2 regions of the Paraburkholderia sp. EG287B genome follow, and region 2 is predicted to be linked to the other one. Evidence: riboswitches for the same ligand, from Rfam matches in the RefSeq annotation. Region 2 holds a riboswitch; the other holds the start of a gene.
What was found. A riboswitch is a leader RNA that binds a small molecule or an ion and turns the genes downstream of it on or off. The one in region 2 is predicted to bind thiamine pyrophosphate.

Region 1 (8,763 bases), on a different contig from region 2:
ATCCCGGCGAGCAGATTACGCAAGCCGGAGAGCAGGAGCGGCGGGAACGAATCGAGTGCGACCTTCACGCCGAGATACGTCGAGCCCCAGACGAAGTAGACGACGGCGAGCGAGAGCGCGACGCGTCCGGTGCGCGATTGCGGCAGCCGTACGGCGCGCACGAAACGCCATAGCGCGGCTGCAACCTGCCGGGCCCCGGCGAATAAAGTTCGAGTGTTCACGTGGAAAGGCAAACGGGGAGGCATCGTCATTTCACCGCGGCAGGTGAAAGGCAGGACCGCGGGCGCCCCGGCAGCAAGGTGGCGGGACGGGTGAAGCTCGACGGCATGGTGCAGATGCGCAAGAACGCGAAAAAAGACGGAGTACGAAGGACACCCGGGACGGGCGAAGCGCATTATGCAACAACGCCGGGCGTTGCGGATGCTTTCAGGATGCTTTATGCGCGGCGATTCGTTGCGTGCGCGTCACAGTGGCAGCGGCGCAAGGCAGCACGGCCGATCGCGCACCATATCGACGTTCGCCGACCGGGTCACGCCACGCCGGTTGGATCGTGCTAGCATGACGCAACCTTTCGTTTAACTTTCATTAATCAGGTTTCGTACACGTCGCTCGCCATGCTTTCGCTCGTTTCGCGTCCCGTATTCGCCTTGCCGCCGCGCCGTTTGCGCGGCGCGCCAGCGCGTGCACGCGCAAGGCGCGAGCGAACGGCGCCGTGGCCTCTCGACACCCGAGCGCGCACCCTGCCGCCCCTTTCCGCCCCGCTCTGCGCCGCCCGGCGCCCGCACTGAACCCGTCTCCCCCAATCCATCGGAGCCGTTCGGTCGGGCTCCGGGCCGATCCGTTACGCCCCGTTATGCCCCGCTGCGGCCCGCGCCCGATTGCGCGATTTCGCCCGCCGGCCCTCGCCGTTACCTCGAATCTTTTCTGGATCGCAAGGAAAACTGCCATGTCGAAGAAAATCCGTTACTTCACCGAACTCGATGTTGCCCGTCTCGAAAGATGCGCCGCCGAACCCGGCGCCGCCCCCGCGCGCCAGGCCATGCTCGACGAGCTGCTCGAACACGCCGTGATCGTGGAGGCGCGCGACATGGCCGCCAACGTCGTGACGATGAACTCGCAGGTCACGCTCGTCGATGAGCGCAACGGCGCCTCCCTCACGTACACCGTCGTCTATCCGCATGAGGCGAACGTCGACGCCGGGCGCCTGAACGTGTTCTCGCCCGCGGGTCTCGCGCTCCTCGGCGCGAAGCGCGGCAACGCCGTGCGCTTCACGACGCCGGGCGGCGCGGTCGAAACGCTGAAGATCGAACGCATCCTGTTTCAGCCGGAAGCCTCGCAGGATTTCACGCTGTAAGTTCCGCCGGCACGAAACACCGCGCCACACCGTGCCTGGCACATCGCACGCGAGATGACACTTGCCAGATCGTCGCAGCGCGGTGTATCGTTTGGCCTTGCTTACGCGGGGGTCCTGCGTCATGCGCCGCATCGAACGAAAGTCGTGCAGCGTATTGCGCGGGTGAGAAATACCCTTTGAACCTGATCTGGATAATGCCAGCGCAGGGAAGCGTCCGGACTTCGCAACATCGCTCAGTGCCTCATCTCATCACAGCGAAGTCCGTCCACGTTCCGTCTCGTCTCCTGCTAAGCCGCTGTTCCCACTTTGCTTTGCATGGAGAGAGAGACGCATGAACGCGAATCCCAAGTTCATTTCCGCCAACGCGCACGTCGACGAAGCCGCGATCGCGCCGCTGCCCAATTCCCGCAAGATCTACGTGACCGGGTCGCAGCCCGATATCCGCGTGCCGATGCGCGAGATCACGCAGGCGGATACGCCCACGGGCTTCGGCGGCGAGAAGAATCCGCCGATCTACGTCTACGACACCTCGGGTCCGTACACCGACCCTGAAGCGAAGATCGACATTCGCGCGGGCCTGCCCGCGCTGCGTCAGAACTGGATCGAAAAGCGCGGCGACACCGAAGCGCTGCCGGGCCTCTCCTCCGAGTACGGCCGCGAGCGCGCCGCCGACCCCGCGACGGCCGAGCTGCGCTTCCCCGGCCTGCACCGCACGCCGCGCCGCGCGACGGCCGGCAAGAACGTCACGCAGATGCACTACGCGCGTCAGGGCATCATCACGCCGGAGATGGAATACATCGCGATTCGCGAGAACCAGCGCCGCGCCGAGTATCTGGAAAGTCTCAAGGCCAGCGGCCCGAACGGCGCGAAGCTCGCCGCGATGATGGGCCGCCAGCATCCGGGCCAGGCGTTCGGCGCAGCCGCCTTCGGCGAGAACGCGCTCAAGGAAATCACGCCCGAGTTCGTGCGCGACGAAATCGCGCGCGGCCGCGCGATCATTCCCGCGAACATCAACCACCCGGAAAGCGAGCCGATGATCATCGGCCGCAACTTCCTCGTGAAGATCAACGCGAACATCGGCAATTCGGCGGTCACCTCGTCGATCGGCGAAGAAGTCGACAAGATGACGTGGGCGATCCGCTGGGGCGGCGACACGGTCATGGACCTCTCGACCGGCAAGCACATTCACGAAACGCGCGAGTGGATCATCCGCAACTCGCCGGTGCCGATCGGCACGGTGCCGATCTACCAGGCGCTCGAAAAGGTCAACGGCAAGGCCGAAGATCTCACGTGGGAAATGTTCCGCGACACGCTCATCGAGCAGGCCGAGCAGGGCGTGGACTACTTCACGATCCACGCGGGCGTGCGCCTGCAGTACGTGCCGCTCACCGCGAACCGCATGACGGGCATCGTCTCGCGCGGCGGCTCGATCATGGCCAAGTGGTGCCTCGCGCATCACAAGGAGTCCTTCATTTACGAGCATTTCGAAGAGATCTGCGAAATCATGAAGGCCTACGACGTGAGCTTCTCGCTCGGCGACGGTCTGCGTCCCGGCTCGATCTACGACGCCAATGACGAAGCGCAGCTCGGCGAACTGAAGACGCTTGGCGAGCTCACGCAGATCGCGTGGAAGCACGACGTGCAGGTGATGATCGAGGGCCCGGGCCACGTGCCGATGCAGCTCATCAAGGAGAACATGGATCTCCAGCTCGACTGGTGCAAGGAAGCGCCCTTCTACACACTCGGGCCGCTCACCACCGACATCGCGCCGGGCTACGACCACATCACCTCCGGCATCGGCGCCGCGATGATCGGCTGGTTCGGCACGGCCATGCTCTGCTATGTCACGCCGAAGGAACACCTGGGCCTGCCGAACAAGGACGACGTGAAGGAAGGCATCATCACGTACAAGCTCGCGGCGCATGCGGCCGATCTCGCGAAGGGTCATCCGGGCGCCCAGGTGCGCGACAACGCTTTGTCGAAGGCGCGCTTCGAGTTCCGCTGGGAAGACCAGTTCAACCTCGGCCTCGACCCGGACAAGGCGCGCGAGTTCCACGACGAAACGCTGCCGAAGGACTCGGCCAAGGTCGCGCACTTCTGCTCGATGTGCGGCCCGCACTTCTGCTCGATGAAGATCACCCAGGACGTGCGCGACTTCGCGGCCAAGCAAGGCGTGAGCGACGACGAGGCCCTCAAGAAGGGTATGGAAGTGAAGGCGGTCGAGTTCATCAAGCAAGGCGCCGAAATCTATCAGCGCCAGTAAGCGCTGACTTCGGGCCGACTCAGGGCTCACTACGCCCCGGCGGGCGCTCGCCGTCCGCCGAAACATTTTCTAACGACTCCCACAACTCTCTGACAAGCGCACACACCCGGATACGGGTCGCGTGGCTAGGATGGGGATATCGAAGGTGTGGCGTGCGCGCCAGCGCACGTCGGACCGCCCACTCGAACGCATCATGCGTGGGGAGTCGAACAATGAATACGCTCAAACGTGCACGCACGCTACTCACGGTGACGACACTCGTCGCCGTGCTGGGCAGTCTTGGCGCTTGCGACAACATGTCGAGACGCGACCGCGATACGGTGATTGGCGCGGGCGTGGGCGGCGTGGCCGGCGCGGCGATCGGCGGCAATGCGCTCTCCACCGTGGGCGGCGCAGCGGTGGGTGGCGTGATCGGCAATCAGGTTGGCAAGTAAGTGGCAAACAGGCATTAGCGCCAGTACGAAGCGACGATGCGGCTGCACGACTGGCCGCACGATCGAAGCGACGGCACGCAACAGAAACGACACGGCAGGCAACACGCCATCCCAGGCGTGCATCAGGGAAGGATGCGCGGCGCAGACCCTCACGGGCTGCGCCGCGTTTGCTTGGGTCGATGCCATCGCAGCCACCGTGCTACGCGAAATATTCGGTTAACGATGCACAACACAAAGCGCGTTCGTACGGCGTAAGCTCAAGCGATCAGACGGCTCGGGCCTGATGGCGATCATCCTGCGCGGCCGTTCGCCACTCGCGGAGCCCGCCATGTAACGTCCGTCTGTGTTTGTGATCGCCGCCGCGAGCGCGCTCCCCGCGCTTTCCGGCTGCTACTACTACGCCCCCTACGGCTACCCGCCCTACTACTACGGCACCGTGCCCGTCGCGGCCACCCAGCAGGAAACCGTAGTCGCGCAAACGGCGCCGAACCCGGCTCCGGCCGCCATGCCCGACTCACAGTATCCGGGGCCGCTCTATCCTTCGCCGCCCGTGGCGATCGCCGTGCCCGCGTGGCCGGCCTATCCCGCTTATCCCGCCGCGTATCCCGCGTACTACCCTTACCCCGCGTACGGCTGGGGCTGGGGCGCGCCCGCCGTCTCGTTCGGCTTCGGCTACTGGGGCGGCGGCGGTGGGCACTGGCATCACTGACGCTCACGCTGCGCGCCACGCCGGCAAATGCGCCGCAAAACAGTGCCGGACCGTACTTTCCCTCCTTGACGCTCCCGTGTCGTTATCTATCCTCCAAGTGGGCTAGCGGGGATTGAAGCACCGCCTTAACTCGGCCACCTGGCCGCGCACTGAACTCCACAGCCGACGACGCGCCCCGGCGCACGCTGTCACTGCTGCGCCGATAACGAACCAGCATAAAGGAGACGTGATGTTCCACCAGCTGTTGACCCCCATCGGCAATTCGCTGCTGTTTTCGTTTCTGATCGCCGTGCTGCCGATTCTCACCGTGCTCGCCCTGCTCGGCTGGGCGCGGCGGCCCGCATGGCAAGCCTCGCTAGCGGGGCTCGTAGTCGGTCTGATCGTCGCGATCGGCGGCTGGCAGTTTCCGGTCAATCTCGCGATCAGCTCGGTGCTCGCGGGCGTGGTGTTCGCGCTCTGGCCGGTGATGTGGATCGTCGTCACCGCGATCCTGCTCTACAACATCGCGCTGCGCTCAGGCCGCTTCGCGGCCTTTCGCATGTGGCTGCTCGACAATCTGCCCAACGACCGGCGCATCGTGCTCGTCGTGGTCGGCTTCTCGTTCGGCGCCCTGTTCGAAGGGATTTCCGGCTTCGGCACGCCGATCGCTATCACAAGTTCGCTGCTCATCATGCTCGGCTTTCCGACGCTCGAGGCGCTGACCTTCACGCTGATCTTCAACACGGCGCCGGTAGCGTTCGGCGCGCTCGGCGTGCCGATCACCGTGCTCGGCGCAGTCACGCACCTGCCCTCCGATCTGCTCGGCCAGATGGTCGGCCGCCAGTTGCCGTTCTTCGCGTTGCTGCTGCCGTTCTATGTCATCGCGATCTACGCGGGCATGGGCGGCATGCTGCGCATCTGGCCGGTGCTGCTCGTCTCGGGCGGCAGCTTCGCCCTCACGCAGTTCGTCACCGCCAACTTCATCAACTACAGCCTCACCGACGTGCTCTCGTCGCTCGTCTCGCTGATCCTCACCATCCTGTTCCTGCGCGTGTGGAAGCCCGCGTCCGATCCGCGCTTCGCCATCAAGGTCGATCGCGCGAAGGAAGCGCGCGGCGCCGTGCCGGGCGCTCAGGGCTGGTATCCGTGGATCATCGTCGCGGCCGTCGTGATCATCTGGACCGTCGCGAAGGTCTTCACGATCGGCGAGGTGAAAGTGCCGTGGCCGGGCCTCGACAAGGCCGTCTACATCACGCTCTACAACACGCCCTATGGCGCGATCTGGGACTTCCAGCCGCTCGCCACCGGCACGGCGATTCTCGTCGCGGCGATCATCACCGCATTCGTCGTGCGCCTGAAGCCCGCCGATTTCGGCGTCGCGATCGTCGATACCTGGGTGCAGACGCGCATCGCCATCCTCACGGTCGCGACGATCGTCGGGCTCGCGTTCCTGATGAACTACTCGGGGCTCACGTATACGCTGGGTCTCGCGGTGTCGTCGGTCGGCGCGTTCTTCCCGCTCGTTTCGGCCTTCCTCGGCTGGGTCGCGGTGTTCCTCTCAGGCAGCGACACCTCGGGCAATGCGCTGTTCGGCAACCTGCAGGTGGTGGCCGCGAAACAGCTCAACCTCAACCCGATCCTGATGGCGGCGACCAACTCGTCGGGCGGCGTCATGGGCAAGATGATCTCGCCGCAGAACATCGCGACGGGCGTCGCCACTACGGACCTCAAGGGGCAGGAAGGCATTGTGTTCGCGAAGACCTTCAAGCACTCGATCCTGTTGACGGTGCTGCTCGGCATTCTCGTGTGGCTGCAGCAGAACGTGCTCACCTGGATGATTCCGCACTGAGTACGGCGCGCGGGCATGAAAAACCCGCCTGCGCGGGCAAGCGCAGGCGGGTTTTTCTTTTGCAGTCTTGAGCCAGACTACGCTGGCTCAGGCGCAATGCTTAGTGCAGTTCGTCGACCACGAGGCTCATGATCTCCTGCGCCGGGCGCGACGAGTCGATCTGGCCGCTGTCGTCCACGATCGCGACGCGCGTCTGGTTGTCGGTCACGGCGCGCACGTTGAGCTTGTACTGCTTCGCGGTCTTTTCCTTGCGGCCGTGGAAGATCTGGTTCCAGAACCCCTGCTCGTCCGAGCTGTGGTCCTTCGGATCGACGTAGCGCACGTAGTAGATGCCCTTCGTGCGGTCGCGATCGTCCACCGTGAAGTTGGCGCGATCGAGCGCGATGCCCACGCGCACCCACGCGCGGTCGTACGGCTCGCCGAGCGTGAGCTCCGACGAGGCGTACTGGCCAGACGTGCCCTGCGCGTTCGACGAGCCGCTGCCCGATTGCTGGCCCACGGCTGCGACGTTCTGCGCGGCCATGGCGGCCGCAGCGGCGTCCGGAGCCTTCGACTTCGCGTCGGTGCCCTTGCTGTTGGCCTTGGCGTCGGCTTCGGCCGCGACCTGCGCGTCGGGCACACCCGGCTTCGCGTTCGCGAGCGTCATCATGAGGCGCTTGAGGTATTCGGCTTCGAGCGCGGGATCGTTGGGTTTCGGCACCCACTTGCTGGTGTCGTTGTTGGTGCCCGAGAGCTGTTCGCTCAGACCCTTCTGGCTGATGAACACATAGGTGCCGCCAGTGGGCGACGTTTCGAGGCGCGTGCGGTACTTGTTACGCTCGGCGGTCACGTACGAGTTGCCCGTGGCCCACGAGAGCGTGTTGCGGATGAGGCCGTCGCTGATCTTCGGATGGGTTTCGTTCCAGTCCGTTTCCATCACGCCCTTGTCGCGCTGGTCGACCACGAGCAGGAAGCCCTGTTCCTGCCAGAAGCGGCGCACTTGCGCCCAGACCTGGTCGGGCGTGCGGCTGTCGATCACGAGCCAGCTCTCCGTGCCGTCACGCTGGATATGCATGCCCGGCACCTGCGGAACCACCTGGGCTTCGTCGGACTGCGGCGCGGCGGCCTGGGTCTGCTTGAGGGAAGACAGCGAGGTTTCGCCGCCCTGCGGCGCGAGCGAGCGCTGGTCGGACGCTTCGTCGAGCATGTTCGGCGGCACAGCGAGCGAGGACTGCTTCGCCTTGGCGTCACTACGGTAATCGATCTTGCCCGGCGTCGGCGAGCTGCAGCCGGCGACCAGCCCGCCCGCCATCAGAAGCGCGAGTGCGCGTGCGGCAAGACGTTGATGAAAATCACTCATGTTCGGGTAATCCCTTCGGCTACGCCACGGCCAGTTTCCGTGGATCAACCAAACATTTTACCGGTCCGGCGGCCCGCTGTGCAAAAACCACGGGGTGGCACGCGATCCAGGCCCGGTATCCGCCGCGGCGACGCGCGCCGAAACGCGAGCTCGGCTCCCCAAACCGCCCGCGCCGTAACATTCATCGACATTCGATCCGGCGCAGCCAGCCTGCTGAAAAGCCGCCAATTTCCTTTTGGATCAATGCATTAACTCCGCTCCACGCCAAAACGTTGCTTTGCGCTATGCCGCCCTTCCACTCCGGGACGCTCGCAAGAACGACCCTGGTGCTAATTTCATTTCGAAATCTCAAAAAAGAGATTCATAAAAAGCAGGACCGGAGAGCGTCATGAAAACCTGTAATCTCACCCAGGCGGGCCGCGCCGCAGCCTTCGCCTGCGCGCTCAGTTGCCTCGGCTTCACCGCCGTGCCGGCCCGCGCCGCGCTCGGCGACACCGCAGCCGTGCCAGCCGGCGCCGCCCTGCGCAGCGTCGGTGGCGGCGCCGGCCGCGTCGTCAGTTACGTCGACGACAACGGCACGACCATCAACGCCTATGTGGGCAGCGCGACCGGGACGGTCTTCGCGTACACGTGGCAGGGGCCGGCTCAGCCCAACGTGGAGGCGCTGCTGGGCCGTTACGCAGCCGACTGGCGCAGCGCCGCCGCGGCGCTTCACGCCACAGGCCGCAACGGCCTGCATGCCGCGCGCGTGGACGGCGCGCAGGTCGTGGTCGAGACGGCCGGCGGCCATATGCGCGCCTACGCGGGACGGGCATGGCTGCCCGCCGCGCTGCCCG
Region 2 (8,763 bases):
CTGATCGACCGCCGCATGCGCCAGATGGAAGCCGAAGGCGTGACGTTCCGCACCAACGTGTTCATCGGCCGTGGCGAGTTGCCTGCGTACATCGGCAACACGGCGAAGGAAACCATCTCGCCAGACGAGCTGAAGGACCAGTTCGACGCCGTGGTGATCGCAGGCGGTTCGGAAACGCCGCGTGACCTGCCGGTGCCGGGCCGCGAACTCGAAGGCATCTACTACGCCATGGAGTTCCTGCCGCAGCAGAACAAGGTCAACGCCGGCGACAAGCTGCCGAACCAGCTGCTCGCCAAGGGCAAGCACGTGGTCGTGATCGGCGGCGGCGATACGGGTTCCGACTGCGTGGGCACCTCGAACCGTCACGGCGCGAAGAGCGTCACGCAGTTCGAACTGCTGCCGCAGCCGCCCGAGGAAGAGAACAAGCCGCTCGTGTGGCCGTACTGGCCGATCAAGCTGCGCACGTCGTCGTCGCACGACGAAGGCTGCTCGCGCGACTGGTCGGTCGCCACCAAGCGCCTCGAAGGCAAGAACGGCAAGATCGAGAAGCTGGTCGCCGCGCGCGTGGAGTGGAAGGACGGCAAGATGGTCGAAGTGCCGGGCTCGGAATTCGAAATGAAGGCCGATCTCGTGCTGCTCGCCATGGGCTTCACGCAGCCGGTGTCGCCGGTGCTCGAGGCATTCGGCGTCGAGAAGGACGCGCGCGGCAACGTGCGTGCCGCGACCGAAGGCGAGAAGGCGTACTACACGTCGGTCGACAAGGTCTTCACCGCTGGCGACATGCGCCGCGGCCAGTCGCTCGTGGTGTGGGCGATCCGCGAAGGTCGGCAATGCGCACGCTCCGTCGATGCGTATTTGATGGGCAGCTCGGAGTTGCCGCGATAAATCCGGTGTGTCCCGCAATTCGCCGGGACGCACGGGGGAGACGGCAGGAGACGCAACGACAGAAGCCGGGCACCCGCGAGGGTGACCCGGCTTTTTTACGTTCGTGCTGCGGGTTTGCATGGGCGCGCGCCTCGCGCGAGAGGATTACCATGACGCGATTGCCCGACCGAACGAGGCCCGCCGATCATGTCCGAAGCCCGCGAGACCGATCGTGACACGCAGCAATGGCGGCGCTGCTTCATCGCGCTTTCGCCCACTGCGGCGTCGCGCGATGCGCTCGCCGCGCTCGACGTGCCGCCCAATGCGCGGCGCGTGCCCTATGCGCAACTCCATCTGACAGTGACGTTCATCGGCGCGATGTCGTTCGACCAGGGACACGTGCTCTCGCGGCGGCTCGCCGAGCACGCGCCGCTCCTCCCGCCCGCGCAGGTCACGCATATCGAATGCTGGCCGGGCCGCGTGCATCCGCGCCTCATGGTGGCCGTGCTAGCGATGTCGGATGCGTTCACGGCGCTCGACTGGCACGTGCGCTCACTCATGGGAGACGTGGGATTGCCGCTCGACGCGCGAGCGTTTCGCCCGCATGTGACGCTCGCACGCTTCGCGCGCGACGCCGTTGGCGCGCCGGCGGCGAGCGGCGGGGAAGCGCTGCCGCCGTTGCGCTTCGAGTCGCTGGTGCTGTATTCGAGCACGCTGGCGAGGCAGGGCGCGCGCTACGAGGCACTGGCGAGTGTCGCGCTCGATTGAGGCGTCGGCGCCACACAGTGGAGTTTCGACCGACGCTCAGTAGCGATACCGCGCCAGCGTCAATCCATCGAGATCGATTTCCGGCGAGCGCTGTGTGACGAGATCCGCGAGCACGCGGCCCGAACCCATCGACATCGCCCAGCCCGTCGAGCCGTGTCCGACGTTCAGCCACAGGCCATCCACGCCCGACGTGCCGAGCAGCGGCGCGCCGTCCGGCACCATCGGCCGGCGCCCCACCCAGAATTGCGCCGACGAAGGCGTCGCGGCATGCGGGAACCAGTCGTCGAGCACCTTCATGAGCGTTTGCAGCGCCTGCTCGCGCAGCGTCGCGCGGTGGTCGCCCAACTCGGCCGTCCCCGCCACACGCAGATACGGGCCGAAGCGCGTGATCGCCGTCTTGAGCGACTCGTCCATGAGCGCGGCGCGCGGGGCCTTCTGCTCGTCGACCACGGGCAGCGTGGCCGAATAGCCTTTCACCGGATACAACGGCACGCGCACGCCAAGCGGCGCGACGAGCGCCGCGCTCTCCACGCCCAGTGCGACCACCACGGCGTCGGCGGCGAGCGTGTGGGGCGTGTCGTCGGCGGGCTCGCTGCGCTCGGCCGGGCGAAGCACCTCGGCCGGCGCGCGGCGCTGCTCGCGCCGGTCCCGGCGGTTGTTCGCCTTGCGCCGTCCGGGCACCGCGCGCACGCGCACACCGCTTACCTTGCCGCCCGCGGCTTCGAGCGCGAGCACTTCGGTATCGAACAAAAACGTGACGCCGCGTGCTTCGCAGACGGAGCGCAGCTCGCGCGTGAAGCGTGCGCAGTCGCCGGCCTCGTCTTCGGGCAGATAGACCCCCGCCACCGGTTTCACGCGCGACCAGGCGAGCCCCGGCTCGACCTGCGCGCAGGCGGCGGCGTCGAGCTCGCGATAGACGATGCCCGCATCGCGCAGCACGCCGAGCGCCGGTTGCGCGAGTTCGAGGTCGTAGTCACTGCGAAAGAGCTGCAGATAGCCCTGGCTGCGCCCGTACTCGAACGCGTGCGTGGCGCGAAACGCGTGCAGGCATTCGCGGCTGTAATAGGCAATGCGCTGCATGCGCTGCTTGTTCACGCGAAAGCGCGCAAGATCGCATTCACGCAGCCAGCGCGCGATCCAGCGCCACTGCGCGGCGTCGAGCGTGGGCCGGAAGATGAGCGGCGAGGTGGGCTTGAGCAGATATTTGATGAGCTTCGCGGGCATGCCGGGCGCGGCCCACGGCGTGACATAGCCCGGCGCGATGACGCCGGCGTTGCCGAAGCTCGTGCCGAGCGCCACGCCCGGTTCCCGTTCGACGACCGTGACGTCGCAGCCTCGTTCGCTCAGATAGTACGCAGTAGCGACGCCGATCACACCGGCGCCGAGGACGATCGTTTTCATGCCGGTCGCACAACAGGGAGGGACGGTCGGTATTGCAGCATGTTCGCGCTCATCGTGCAGTGGACTCCGCAGACGCTCGCTCGCTACCTGCAGCAGGCACTTCCTCGGTCAGCGCCTTGCCCTTCGTCTCCGGCAGGCACAGCGCCGCGACGATCACGAGCAGATAGCCCGCGCCGGCCACCACGCCGATCGACTTCACCAGCGAGGTGGTTTGCGCGAACGTGCCTACGAGAATGGGGAAAAACGAGCCGAGCCCGCGTCCGAGGTTGTAGCAGAAGCCCTGGCCCGAGCCGCGGATCGCGTTCGGGTAAAGCTCCGAGAGATACGCGCCCACGCCCGCGAAAATGCCCTGCACGACGATGCCGAGCGGAAAGCCGAGCAGGAGCATGGCGGTGTCGGTGATGGGCAGCATGGTGTAGGCCATGCCGAGCGCAAACGAGCCGATGGCGAACAGGATGAGCGAGGCGCGCCGGCCGATCTTGTCGCACAGGATCGCGCCGACGATGTAGCCCGTGAACGAGCCGACGATCAGCACGATCAGGTAGCCGCTCGTGTTGAACACCGAGAGGTGGCGCACCGTCTTGAGGTAGGTGGGCAGCCAGGTGGTGATCGCGTAGTAGCCGCCGAGCATGCCGGTGCACAGCGCGCTGCCTAGCAGGGTAGTGGCCAGATGCGCGGGCGCGAAGATCTGCATGAAGTGGCTTTGCACCGCGCCGCTTTCGCGCGCCCGGCGCGTGGCGACGAACACGTCGGGGTCGCTCACGTTGCGGCGCACATAGAGAATCCAGAGCGCAGGCACGATGCCGATCCAGAAGCACGCGCGCCACGCGTATTCCTCAGGCAGCAGGGCGAAGAAGGCCCCGTACAGGATGGCGGCCGCGCCCCAGCCGAACGACCAGCTGCTCTGCACCGTGCCCACGGCCTTGGCGCGATGCTGCGGCGAGCGGATCGTTTCGGCCATCATCATCGTGACGACCGTCCATTCGCCGCCAAAGCCGATGCCCTGCAGCGTGCGCGTGGCGAGCAGTTGCCAGAACGAATGCGTGAAGCCGGAGAGGCAGGTGAAGAGCGCGAAGGTGGCGATGGTCCACTGCAGCACGCGCACGCGGCCGTAGCGGTCGGCGAGGATGCCGGCGAGCCAGCCGCCGATCGCCGACGAGATCAGCGAGCTGGTCGCGATCATGCCGGCCTCGCTCTTGCTCATGCCCCAGGTCGCGATGAGCGTCGGGATCAGGAACGAGTAGATCATGAAGTCGAACGCGTCGACGGCGTAGCCGCCGAATCCCGCGTAGAGCGTGCGCCGCTCGCGCGCGTTCAACTCGGTGAACCAGTGAAAGTAGCCCATCGCGTGTCTTCCCCCATATTTGTTGTGCGCGCAACGAACCGGGCGAGCGGCCCGTGCGGCGCTTGCGACCCGGCCGACGCAGCACGCATTGGGTGGCGTGTGCGCTTGACGCTGGAGGGCTGCGCGGTGCGACGCCGCCCGTCTCCGGTGTGCTGGAGGGGTATTTTACGGTGCGAAACCGCGCGGAGGCGAGGGGCAATTTGGGGGCGCCCGCTATCGTTGTATTCCGATATTTAGTTCGGGTTTAGTTCGATAGCGAGCGAACGATGGCGCGCCGGAACCGCTCGGCGCTAGAGCGTGAGCCCGCCGTCGACGTGGATCACCTGGCCGGTGATGTGGCGTGCGGCGTCCGAGAGCAGGAAGGCGATGAGTTCGGCGACATCGGCGGGATCGGCCACGTGTCCGAGCGGCGTTTCCTGCGCCGCGCGCTCCCACACCGGCGCGTTTTCCGGCGTGGGGCCCTTGTCCTTGCGCGTATAGCCGGGCGCGACGCAGTTCACGGTCACGCCGTGCGGCGCGAGTTCGGCCGCCGCGGTTTTCGCCAGGGATTCGAGCGCGGCCTTCGCGGCGGCGGTGGCCGCGAACGGCGCGCCGGCGCGGTAGCGGTGCGCGACGAACGAACTCAGCGCGACCACGCGGGCGTGCGCCGAGCGTTCCAGCGCCGGCTGCGCGCGTTGCACGAGCGCCGCGCCGATACCCGAGCCCGCGCCCGTGATCAGCACGACGCGCGCAGCGCTTGCGCTCACGCGGCAACCCGCTCTTCGGGCATGCGCTCGATCTCGAGCGTGTCGTGGTGGTACGCCGCGAGCGACTCGCGGTGCGCGACGCTCACGATCGCCGCCTTGGGCAGGCGCTCCATGAACAGCTTGTAGAGCCGGCTTTCGTTGTCGGGGTCGAGCGCGCTCGTCGCTTCGTCGAGGAACAGATAGTCGGGCTTGTGCAGCAGCACGCGCGCGCCCGCAAGGCGTTGCTGCTCGCCCGGCGAGAGCACGCGCGTCCAGTGCGCCGATTCGCCGAGACGATCCACGTACTCTTCTAGGCGGCAGGCGCGCAGCGCTTCGCGGCAGTCTTCGTCGCTGTAGTCGTCGGCGGGCGAGGGGTAGGTGAGCGCCGCCTTGAGCGTGCCGATGGGCAGATAGCTCTGCTGCGGGATGAACATCATGCGCGCATCGACAGGCGCGTCGATCGAGCCTTCGCCGAACGGCCAGAGGCCCGCGAGCGCGCGCATCAGCGTGCTCTTGCCGGCGCCCGAGGGGCCGCGCACGAGCCAGCGCGAGCCCGGCTTGATGGCGATGTCGCGCACTTCCGAGAGCGGCGTGCCGTTGGGCAGCGAGAGCTTGAGGTGCTCGGTGGCGAGCTCGTTGTTGTCGATGAAGTGCAGGTTGATGCCGCCGTGCTCGGTGGCGGGCGAGACCGATTCCTTCAGGCGCGGCGAGTGCACCACACGCACGAATTCGCGCAGACGATTCACGGTAGCGCGCCATTCGACCAGCGTGGAGTAACTGTTGATGAACCACGAGAACGAGTCGCTCACGGTGCCGAACGCCTGCGAGATCTGCATCAGCACGCCGAACGTGAAGGCGCCCGCGAAGTAGCGCGGCGCGGCCACCACGAGCGGGAAGATGATGGCGATCTGGCCGTAGAAGCTCAGCACGAAGGTGAGGCGCTTCGTGTACTTCATCACGCGCCACCAGTTGTCCTTGATGTGTGCGAAGAGGCCTTGCGCGTTGCCGCGCTCGGTGTCCATGCCGTCGTAGAGGGCGATCTGCTCGGCGTTTTCGCGCAGGCGGATCAGGCCGAAGCGGAAGTCCGCTTCCACCTTTTGTTGTTGATAGTTGATCGACACGAGCGGGTGACCGACTTTCTGGATCACGAGCGAGCCGAACACGGCATAGAGTGCGGCGGCCCACACCATGTAGCCCGGAATGGCGAGCGGCTGCCCGCCCAGCGTGACGGTGAGCGCGCCCGCGAGCGTCCACAGGATCGTGATGAACGAGATGAGCGTGACGACCGTCGAGAGCAGGTCGAGCGTGAGCGACAGGGTGGTCGTGGCGAACGACTGGAGGTCGTCGCTGATCCGCTGGTCGGGGTTGTCGGCGAGGCGGTCGCGCTCGATGCGGTAGAACGCGCCCTTGCCGAGCCACTCGTTCAGGAACCGCGTGGTGAGCCACTGACGCCAGCGAAAGCCGAGCATCTGGCGCAGATACCGGCCATACACCGCGAGGATGATGAAGCCGAACGCCAGTTCGGTGAAGGTCATCAACAGCGGCGGGAAGCGCTTGACGTCCTTGGCCTGCAACGCGTTGTAGAACTCCGCGCTCCAGCCGTTCAGGCGCACGTTGATCCACACGACGAGCAGGTTCATCACGATGATCGCGACGAGCAGGCCCCAGGCGATCCAGCGTTCCTCGGAGACCCAGTAGGGCTTGATCAGGCTCCACGCGGTGATCTTCTGATGCTCGTTCTGATCGGGCGTGGCGCGGGCAGGTTGGTTGGTCATGTGCGTCCTGAAGGTGTGGCGGCCCGCTGGGGGCATGCGCCGCGCGCCGCACGGCGGCAGCGTTGCAGCGATTTTTGCAGCGATTCTGTCGTCGGGCGCTTAAGTGAGTCTTAACGGGTCACAGGCGGAGCCAAAACCGGCGCCAGGCGTGGACAAAAGCGCACGCCGGCGCCGCCGTAGCGTGGCGCCCATTGTCTCACCGCGCGGGCTTGCGAGGCGAAAGAGGCAGGTTCAGGGCATTGTGCCAGACCACGTCCCCCGGTTCCGTCGAGGTTTGCGGGCCGCGCGCCTTTTGTGGTCTAATCGTCGTTGACGAAACAGGGGTGCTTCACCGGTATGCCGGGCATGCCGCCAGTGAGGCTGAGAGAAACCCTTTGCACCCGATCCGGGTAATACCGGCGCGGGAAGTTTCCAGAAAGTCTTGGCCGGCGCCCAGCCTGGGTTTTGAAAAGGTGGGGGCGCTAGGTTTCCCGCCGGGCTGCGCTTTGGGCGCATGGGTTCGTACGCATTCCGTACGGGCCGTCTGCGCCGCATAGCCTCCACGGTCGGCCTTGCCAGCCGGTTTCGTCCTTGGGTACGTCTGCTGCTGCCGTACGGAAAGGATACGATGACCGCCTATTCTCTTTGTTCCCCGATTCTTATCGCGCTCGCCTTGCGTGACGGAGCATCGTCATGAGCCGCGGCCGCAACCATAACGTGGGCGGCGTGCCCGACTTCGCCGTGCTCGGCGGCGGCCTGAGCGGCCGGCTCGTCGCGTGGCGTCTGGCCGGCGAGGGCCATCGCGTCGCGCTTTATGAGCGCGGCGGCCCCGAAGGCGGCGAGGCCGCCGCCTGGGTCGCGGCGGCCATGCTTGCGCCGCTCGCGGAGGCCGCTGTCGCCGAACTGCTCATCACCGAGCTTGGCGTCGCGTCGCTCGAAACCTGGCCGCGCATCCTGGCCGAGCTGCCGGAGCCCGTGTTCTTCCAGCGCAACGGCACGCTCGTGGTCTGGCATAGCGCCGATCGCACCGAAGCCCCGCTCTTCGAGCGCCGCGTGCGCGCGAATGCGCCGCGCTCGCTCGCCGATGCCAACTTCGTCGCGCTCGCGGGTGCGCAGCTCGACGCTGCCGAACCGGCGCTCGCCGGGCGCTTCGCGCGCGGCTGGCTGCTCGAAGGCGAGGGCCAGCTCGACAACCGCCAGGCCCTGGCTGCGCTGGCGGCGGGGCTCGCCGCGCGCGGCGTGGCTACCCACTGGCACACCACGGTCGACGAGGCCAATCCGCCGCCCGCGCGCGTGACGATCGACTGCCGCGGGCTGGGCGCCAAACCTTCGCTGCCGGGGTTGCGCGGCATTCGCGGCGAAGTCGCGCGCGTGCACGCGCCCGGCATCACGCTCACGCGCCCGGTGCGGCTCCTGCATCCGCGCTATCCGCTCTATATCGCGCCCAAGGAACACGATGTCTTCGTGATCGGCGCGACCGAGATCGAAGGCGAGGACCGTTCGCCCGTGAGCGTGCGCTCGGCGCTCGAACTGCTGAGCGCGGCGTTTGCGGTGCATCCGGCGTTCGGCGAGGCGCGCATCCTCGAGTTGAATACGCAGTGCCGCCCGACGCTGCCCGACCACCGCCCGGCGCTCATCTGGGACGGCAAGACCACGCTGCGCGTGAACGGCCTCTATCGGCACGGCTTCATGATCGCGCCGGAAGTCGCCGATGAAGCCGCGCGCGTCGCCCAGGCGCTGCTCGACGCCCGCGTGAGCGATGCCGATTCCTTCGAGTCGCTGCGCCGCGCGTCGCGCTGGGGCGAGATGCTGCACGCGCAGGGCGCGCACGAGCCGGCCTGACGCCTCACCAGAAAAAATCCGCAGTTTGAGAACGTATTTGCCATGGACATTCATATCAACCAGA

Region 1: linked by a shared signal. The riboswitch ahead of thiC (phosphomethylpyrimidine synthase ThiC) and the one ahead of AB4Y40_RS33175 (FAD-dependent oxidoreductase) in region 2 are both predicted to bind thiamine pyrophosphate.

What each region holds. Positions count from the first base shown of each region.
Region 1 covers NZ_JBFRCG010000001.1:487,053-495,815, forward strand. Annotated here, with positions in the region: gene AB4Y40_RS02170 (EamA family transporter) at 1-161, opposite strand, end outside; gene AB4Y40_RS02175 (GreA/GreB family elongation factor) at 947-1,354, shown strand; TPP riboswitch at 1,452-1,581, shown strand; gene thiC (phosphomethylpyrimidine synthase ThiC) at 1,686-3,617, shown strand; gene AB4Y40_RS02185 (glycine zipper 2TM domain-containing protein) at 3,830-4,051, shown strand; gene AB4Y40_RS02190 (hypothetical protein) at 4,395-4,760, shown strand; gene AB4Y40_RS02195 (L-lactate permease) at 4,990-6,588, shown strand; gene bamC (outer membrane protein assembly factor BamC) at 6,689-7,927, opposite strand; gene AB4Y40_RS02205 (DUF2844 domain-containing protein) at 8,316-8,763, shown strand, end outside.
Region 2 covers NZ_JBFRCG010000021.1:69,219-77,981, forward strand. Annotated here, with positions in the region: gene AB4Y40_RS33145 (glutamate synthase subunit beta) at 1-885, shown strand, start outside; gene thpR (RNA 2',3'-cyclic phosphodiesterase) at 1,072-1,632, shown strand; gene AB4Y40_RS33155 (D-amino acid dehydrogenase) at 1,669-3,033, opposite strand; gene AB4Y40_RS33160 (MFS transporter) at 3,083-4,378, opposite strand; partial or broken gene AB4Y40_RS33165 (SDR family NAD(P)-dependent oxidoreductase) at 4,669-5,067, opposite strand; gene AB4Y40_RS33170 (ABC transporter ATP-binding protein/permease) at 5,121-6,878, opposite strand; TPP riboswitch at 7,188-7,302, shown strand; gene AB4Y40_RS33175 (FAD-dependent oxidoreductase) at 7,551-8,699, shown strand; gene thiS (sulfur carrier protein ThiS) at 8,742-8,763, shown strand, end outside.